Pokkaliibacter sp. MBI-7: one gene and its partner. The protein of the gene in region 1 interacts with the protein of each later gene in a pairwise test. Links are inferred from orthologs where the notes say so. Each region holds a gene or a part of one and is shown in the gene's direction. Other genes may lie near its edges.

Region 1 (2,901 bases):
GACTTCGCCCGTCAGCCTCATCAGGTGCTGCGTGAGGCCATTCGTGCATTGATTCCTTCTGGCCATTTGGTGGTCGTTGGGTACAATCCTGCCGGCCTTACCCGCCTGCGGCGCTGGCCTGCGCTGAGCAAGAGCCGTCTCAATGACTGGCTGACACTGCTGTCTTGCCGGGTGGAGCATCGTCAGGGTCATTTTGTGCATCGTTTCAATGGCCCGGTGCTTAATTATTGTCAACATGGGTTGGCGGACTGGTTTGGCGTATTCAGCGTCACCGTCGCCTGCAAAGAGGTCAGCAGCATGATCCCGATTCGCCCCAGCTGGCGAGTCAGACCCCTGCTGCCAATGCCTGTGGCACGACCTTCAATGCGCAATCCCAAAGCTATGCGGAACCCCAAAGGTGACAACTGAATCTCAACGAGTAGTGATTTATACCGATGGCGCCTGTCGTGGTAACCCCGGCCCTGGTGGCTGGGGAGCCGCCATGCGTTACCGTGGCGTGGAGCGTACGCTGTGTGGCGGTGAACCACATACGACCAACAACCGTATGGAGCTGATGGCTGCCATTGAAGCGCTTCGGGCACTGAAACGGCCCTGTCCCGTGGATCTGTTTACCGACTCCCGCTATGTGCAGCAGGGTATTCAGAGCTGGCTGAAAGGCTGGAAAGCCAAGGGCTGGAAGACGGCCAGCAAGGAGCCGGTGAAGAACAAGGACTTGTGGCAGGCACTGGATGAGCAAACCCAGCGGCATGATGTGCGCTGGCACTGGGTCAAGGGCCACGCCGGCCATGAAGGCAATGAGCTGGCAGACCAGCTGGCCAATCAGGGACTGGAGCAGGCGCTGGCTGAAGAACGTGCCAGGTGATCTGATCTATTATTTCTGATGACCTGTTGCGTTGCAGGTCATCATCTTGATGTTCATCCCACCGCAATAATTTCCGCCCAGTCTGTTAGAGGTAGTGAGGCGGTGGAAGCAGGAGCAGAGCGAACCCCATGAGACAGATAATTCTGGATACCGAAACCACCGGTATCGACCCCCTGCAAGGCCATCGTCTGGTGGAAATCGGTTGTGTCGAGCTGGTGGACCGCAAGCACACCAACCGCCACTTTCACGTTTATATCAATCCTGAGCGAGAGGTGGACCCGGAAGCGGTGGCCGTCCACGGTATTACCGACGAATTCCTGATTGATAAGCCCAAGTTTGCTGCCGTTGTCGACGACTTTCTGGCGTTTGTAACCGGTGCCGAGCTGATCATCCACAATGCACCTTTCGACGTGGGCTTCCTCAATCATGAACTGAAGATGTACAACCCGGCGCTGCAGCGTATCGATGAGATTTGTACCATCACCGATACGCTGGCGATGGCACGCAAGATGTACCCGGGGCAGAAGAACAACCTCGATGCGTTGTGCCGTCGTCTGGGCGTCGATAACTCCGGGCGTACCCTGCACGGCGCCTTGCTTGACTCCGAGATTCTGGCTGATGTGTATCTGCTGATGACCGGTGGCCAGACCAGCCTGATGCTGGCGGGTGAGGGGGAAGGTGAGGATGATGCCGGTATTATCCGTCGGGTAGTGCGGAAGGCAGCCATCCCGGTGCTGCAGCCTACCGAGGCAGAAATGGCCAGCCATCGGCAGTTTCTCGGCAAAATGGGTGTGGATGAAAACGCCTGGTAAGCAAGCCGCGTGTTCAGGCCGGCCGGTCAGATAAAGGAAAGCAGCATGAATGGTCAGGACGCAGTAAGCAGTGAAGAGTCAGTGACAACGGCACAAAGCCGTGAAGCGCTGTTCGCCAGAACATCCGACTGGCTGCGCAGCCATCCTCGCCTGTTTGTGATTACCGGGGCCGGTATCAGCACCGCCTCGGGAATTCCCGACTATCGTGACCACGAAGGTAACTGGAAGCGCAACCCTCCCGTTCAGCACGCGGACTTCATGAAGCAGCCAGCCTGTCGTCAGCGCTTTTGGGCGCGCAGTCTGGTGGGCTGGCCGGTGATGTCGCGGGCGCAGCCCAATGCCGCACACAGCGCGCTGGCAGACTGGGAGCAGCGAGGCAGGGTGGAGTTGCTGGTGACACAGAACGTCGATGGCCTGCATCAGAAAGCAGGCAGCCAGCAGGTGGTCGATCTGCACGGGCGTTCCGCTGATATTCGTTGCATGTCCTGTGGCCTGCTGATGCCGCGGGATGAGCATCACCAGCACATGGCGCTGCTCAACCCGGATTATGCGGCCATGCGCGCGGACACCGCGCCGGATGGTGACGCGGATCTGGATGGGATCGATTTCAGTCGCTTCCGGGTGGTCGATTGCCCTGCCTGTAACGGCATTCTTAAGCCCGATGTGGTGTTCTACGGTGATCATGTACCCCGCGAGCGGGTTGATCGCTCTTTTGCTGCACTGGAGGCGGCAGATGGTGTGCTGGTGATCGGTACGTCGCTGATGGTGTTTTCCAGCTTCCGGTTTTGCCGGCGCGCCCATGAGCTGGGCAAGCCGATGATTGCCATCAATATGGGCAAGACCCGAGCTGATGATCTGCTGCATTTCAAACTGCCGCTGGCGGCTGATCTGGCCTTGCCCCAACTGTCTTCAGGTCTGTAACGCGGTTCGTTGAGCCAGTGCTCTGTGGTGTGGCGAACATTGCATGACCGATGTTGCGTGGTGCAGTGCCTGTACCACAGGGGCTGCCGGACGGTTATCTTGTTTCCCTACTTTTCTATCGATACCAAGGAGCGAATGAGCCCATGTCGAGTATTGTCTTTCTTGATGAAGCGAGTCTGGATTTTGGTGATCTCGATATGCGTGGATTGCATCTGCCGGGTCTGAGCTACGTGAAGTATCCCGGCACCCGGCCGGAACAGGTGCTGGAACGCCTGCAGGGGGCCACGGTCGCTATCGTCAACAAGG
Region 2 (4,071 bases), on another replicon or contig:
TGTCGTCGGTGGTGATGCTAAGGTCGAAGCGATCAGTGCTGCCTCTATTCTGGCAAAAGTCAGTCGTGACCGAGCTATGAAAGAGTGGGCAGTAACCTACCCTGGCTATGGGCTAGAACAGCATAAAGGCTACCCCACAGTCAGTCATTTGCAAGCGTTAAGAGCCCTCGGCCCTACGGCTTTACATCGGCGCAGCTTTGCTCCCGTGAAAAAACTCTTGTCGGATACGCTGCCGTAGAGGCCATTTAGGCCTGCCGCACTGTTTCAGCGATATACTCTCTTTCTTTTACTCAGAACATAATCAAGGCTAGTCATGACTACACCGGCATTTGTGCATCTGCGTGTTCACTCAGAATTTTCCCTTGTTGATGGTTTGGTCAGGGTCAAGGATCTGGTCAATGCCTCCAGGGACAAGGGGATGCCTGCTGTTGCCTTGACTGATCGCTCCAATGGCTGCGCTTTCGTCAAATTCTACAAAGCTGCCAAAGGGGCGGGAATCAAGCCGATTTGTGGTTGTGATATTTGGCTTGAGGCTGAGGTAGCGGGTGAACCTCCTGCTCGTATGCTGTTATTGATCCAGAATAAGCAGGGTTACGCCAATCTGTTGGAGTTGATTTCTCAGAGCTTCCAGCTTAATCAGCAGAATGGGATTGCCATAGTCAAGCGCGAATGGCTGGCAGAGAAGAATGCGGGTCTGATTGCGTTATCGGCAGGTGCATACGGCGAAATCGGTATCGCCTTGAATGCTGGCAAGCAGGCTGATGCGGAGCGCATGTTGCAGTTCTGGTTAGGTGTATTTGCTGACCGTTTTTATCTCGAAGTGCAGCGTACCGGACGTAAGGGCGAGGAAAATTGCTTGCACGCCTGTGTGGCGCTGGCTGAGAAATTCCAGGTGCCGTTAGTGGCGACCAATGATGTGGTATTTATCAAGGAAGATGACTTTGAGGCGCATGAAGCGCGCGTCAGTATCAACCAGAGTATGACGCTGGCCGACCCGCGGCGACCAAAGTTGTATTCACAACAACAATATCTGCGCAGTGCAGATGAAATGGCCGAGTTGTTCGCTGATTTGCCTGAGGCGTTGGAGAACAGTGTGGCCATTGCTCGTCGATGTAATATCGATATTCAACTCGGCACTTACTTCCTGCCGGACTACCCGATTCCTGAAGGGGAGACCATTAACTCCTTTTTCTCGCGTATTTCTCACGAAGGTCTGGAATGGCGTCTTCAGAGTCTGTTGGATGCCAATGACCCAGAGTATGCACAGAAAAAGCAGCTTTACGTCGAACGGCTGGATTTTGAGCTTAATACCATCAATCAGATGGGCTTTCCCGGTTACTTTCTGATTGTTATGGACTTTATTCAATGGGGTAAGGACAACGGTATTCCGGTTGGGCCAGGTCGTGGTTCGGGTGCAGGGTCGCTGGTTGCCTATGCATTGAAAATTACCGATCTTGATCCTTTGAAATATGATCTGCTGTTCGAACGTTTTCTCAATCCCGAACGTGTCTCCATGCCTGACTTCGATATCGATTTCTGTATGGATAATCGAGACCGGGTTATCGACTACGTTGCTAACCGTTATGGGCGTAACGCGGTATCGCAGATTATTACCTTCGGTACAATGGCAGCCAAAGCGGTGGTGCGAGATGTTGCTCGTGTGCAGGGGCGGCCTTTTAGCCTTGGCGATAAGCTGTCCAAGCTCATTCCTTTCGAGGTGGGGATGACCCTGAAAAAGGCTTGGGAGCAAGAGGAAGCGCTGCGTGACTTTGTTAATGGTGACGAAGAAGCGCAAGAAATCATGGAAATGGCTTACAAACTGGAAGGTATTACCCGAAATGTTGGTAAGCATGCGGGTGGGGTGGTTATAGCGCCCACCAAGTTGTCGGATTTTGCCCCGCTTTACTGTGAAGCTGATGGTTCTGGGCTCGTCACTCAATATGACAAAGGCGATGTTGAGGAGGCGGGACTGGTCAAGTTTGACTTTCTTGGTCTGCGTACGCTGACCATCATCAACTGGGCATTGGAGACAATCAATGCCATCCATGCCAAGCAGGGCAAGGCACCTCTGGATATTGCCCGTATCGATCTAGAAGACGGCGAAACCTACAAGCTGATGCAGCGAGGTGATACCACGGCAGTATTCCAGCTGGAGTCGCGAGGGATGAAGGAGCTGATCAAGCGTCTGCTCCCCAGCTGCTTTGAAGATATCATCGCCCTGGTGGCGTTGTTCCGCCCGGGTCCTCTGCAGTCTGGCATGGTGGATGACTTCATCAACCGTAAGCATGGGCGGGCAGAGCTGGCCTGGCCCCATCCGGACTACCAGCTGGAGTCGCTCAAACCCGTACTTGAGCCTACGTACGGCATCATCCTCTATCAGGAGCAGGTGATGCAGATCCCGCAGGTGATGGCGGGGTACACGCTGGGTGGTGCGGATCTTCTGCGTCGTGCGATGGGTAAGAAAAAGCCGGAAGAAATGGCCAAGCAGCGCTCGGTATTTCTTGATGGTTGTGCCAGCAATAATATAAGCCTGGATCTGGCGGGTAACATCTTCGATCTTGTAGAAAAGTTTGCTGGCTACGGCTTTAACAAATCTCACTCTGCAGCATACGCTCTGGTGTCCTACCAGACTGCCTGGTTAAAGCGTCATTACCCCGCACCTTTCATGGCCGCAGTGTTGTCTGCGGATATGCATAACCTGGATAAGGTCGTCATTCTCATAGAGGAATGCCGCAACATGAAGCTGGCGTTGGTGTTGCCCGACGTGAATGCTTCCGACTTCATGTTTACCGTGAATGACAAGGGTGAGGTCGTCTACGGATTGGGTGCGATAAAAGGGGTGGGGGAAGGACCTATCGAAGCTATTGTGGAGGCGCGCCGGAGTGGCGGGGCTTTCACTGACCTGTTTGATTTCTGTGAGCGGGTCGGCGCGAAGAAACTTAATAAGCGAGTACTTGAGGCGTTGATTCGCTCTGGCGCGCTGGACAAACTTGGTCCGAGCAGAGCGGTATTGTGGGCTGCCATTGGTGATGCTCTGCAGGCTGCTGATCAGCAGGCACGTAACTCTGACAGTGGTGTGTTTGATCTTTTTGGTGATGTGATTGCTGCCAATGATCACAACACCCTGTACTCCAGCTATTTGTCATTGGAGGAGTGGCCCGACAAGGAACGCCTGAATGGTGAAAAAGATACGTTGGGGCTATTCGTAACAGGACATCCTATTGATGCTTATGAGCATGAACTCAAAGGCATGGTCAAAGTGCGCCTGGCAGACCTGAAACCCAGTCGTGAAAGTCAGTTGCTTGCCGGGCTGGTGGTAGGGGTTCGAACAATGAAAAGCAAAAAGGGGGAAACCCTTGCGTTTGTTACATTGGATGACCGTACTGGCAGGGTAGAGGTATCGGTGTTTGGTGAACTCTATCATCAGCATCGTGAAGTGTTAGGTAAGGATGCTGTCATTCTGATTGAAGGTGATGTCAGTCAGGATGACTTCAGTGGCGGTTTGCGTGTTCGTGCCAAGCGTTTGCTCTCTATCGAGGAGGCACGGGCCCGACATGCCAAGCATCTTGAGCTCAAGCTGTCCTGTGAAGGACTGCAGGCTCGTGAGATACAAGCGATTCAAGCCATGCTTGCTCCCTATCGGGATCAGGAAGGCAACCAGATTCGTATCCATTACAAGCAGCAGGAAGCTGAGGCCTTTGTGGTTTGTGGTGAGAGCTGGCGAGTAAAAGTAGCGGATGAACTGCTGTTATCCCTGACGTCTCAGCTGGGTAAACAGTCAGTAAAACTGGTCTATCGTTGAAAATTTTGAACGGGTCGGGGTGTCTCGACTCCCAGGCAAGAAAAGCGTATGGTAGGCAGCCATTATTGACGCCCCAAGGGGCTGGCTGCATTAGCGGAAACGAGTAATGAACCCAAACTATCTGGATTTTGAACAGCCTATTGCTGATCTTCAGGCTAAAATCGACGAACTGCGTCTGGTGAGCAGCAGCAATGACTTCAACATCACAGAAGAGATTGCCAAGCTGGAAGAAAAGAGCGCCAGCCTGACAGAGCAGGTATTTTCCAACC

The links. The genes of interacting proteins can lie anywhere in the genome.
Region 2: the proteins of dnaQ (region 1) and dnaE interact in binary tests that used the Escherichia coli proteins (3 or more experiments, as listed by UniProt). The link is inferred for Pokkaliibacter sp. MBI-7 from one-to-one orthologs.

What each region holds. Positions count from the first base shown.
Region 1 is NZ_JARVTG010000002.1:1,924,665-1,927,565, reverse strand. Bases 1-2,832 are described here. They hold dnaQ (DNA polymerase III subunit epsilon), read left to right. Parts: upstream 1-990; coding sequence 991-1,674; downstream 1,675-2,832. Other genes in these bases: QCD60_RS28460 (2-hydroxyacid dehydrogenase), read left to right, coding at 2,739-2,832; QCD60_RS28465 (NAD-dependent protein deacetylase), read left to right, coding at 1,720-2,595; rnhA (ribonuclease HI), read left to right, coding at 398-862; QCD60_RS28480 (methyltransferase domain-containing protein), read left to right, coding at 1-408. Outside these bases: more of QCD60_RS28460, read left to right, coding at 2,833-2,901. UniProt on the Escherichia coli protein: DNA polymerase III is a complex, multichain enzyme responsible for most of the replicative synthesis in bacteria. The epsilon subunit contain the editing function and is a proofreading 3'-5' exonuclease.
Region 2 is NZ_JARVTG010000001.1:4,221,794-4,225,864, forward strand. Bases 1-4,002 are described here. They hold dnaE (DNA polymerase III subunit alpha), read left to right. Parts: upstream 1-313; coding sequence 314-3,802; downstream 3,803-4,002. Other genes in these bases: rnhB (ribonuclease HII), read left to right, coding at 1-238; QCD60_RS18645 (acetyl-CoA carboxylase carboxyltransferase subunit alpha), read left to right, coding at 3,909-4,002. Outside these bases: more of QCD60_RS18645, read left to right, coding at 4,003-4,071. UniProt on the Escherichia coli protein: DNA polymerase III is a complex, multichain enzyme responsible for most of the replicative synthesis in bacteria. This DNA polymerase also exhibits 3' to 5' exonuclease activity. The alpha chain is the DNA polymerase catalytic subunit.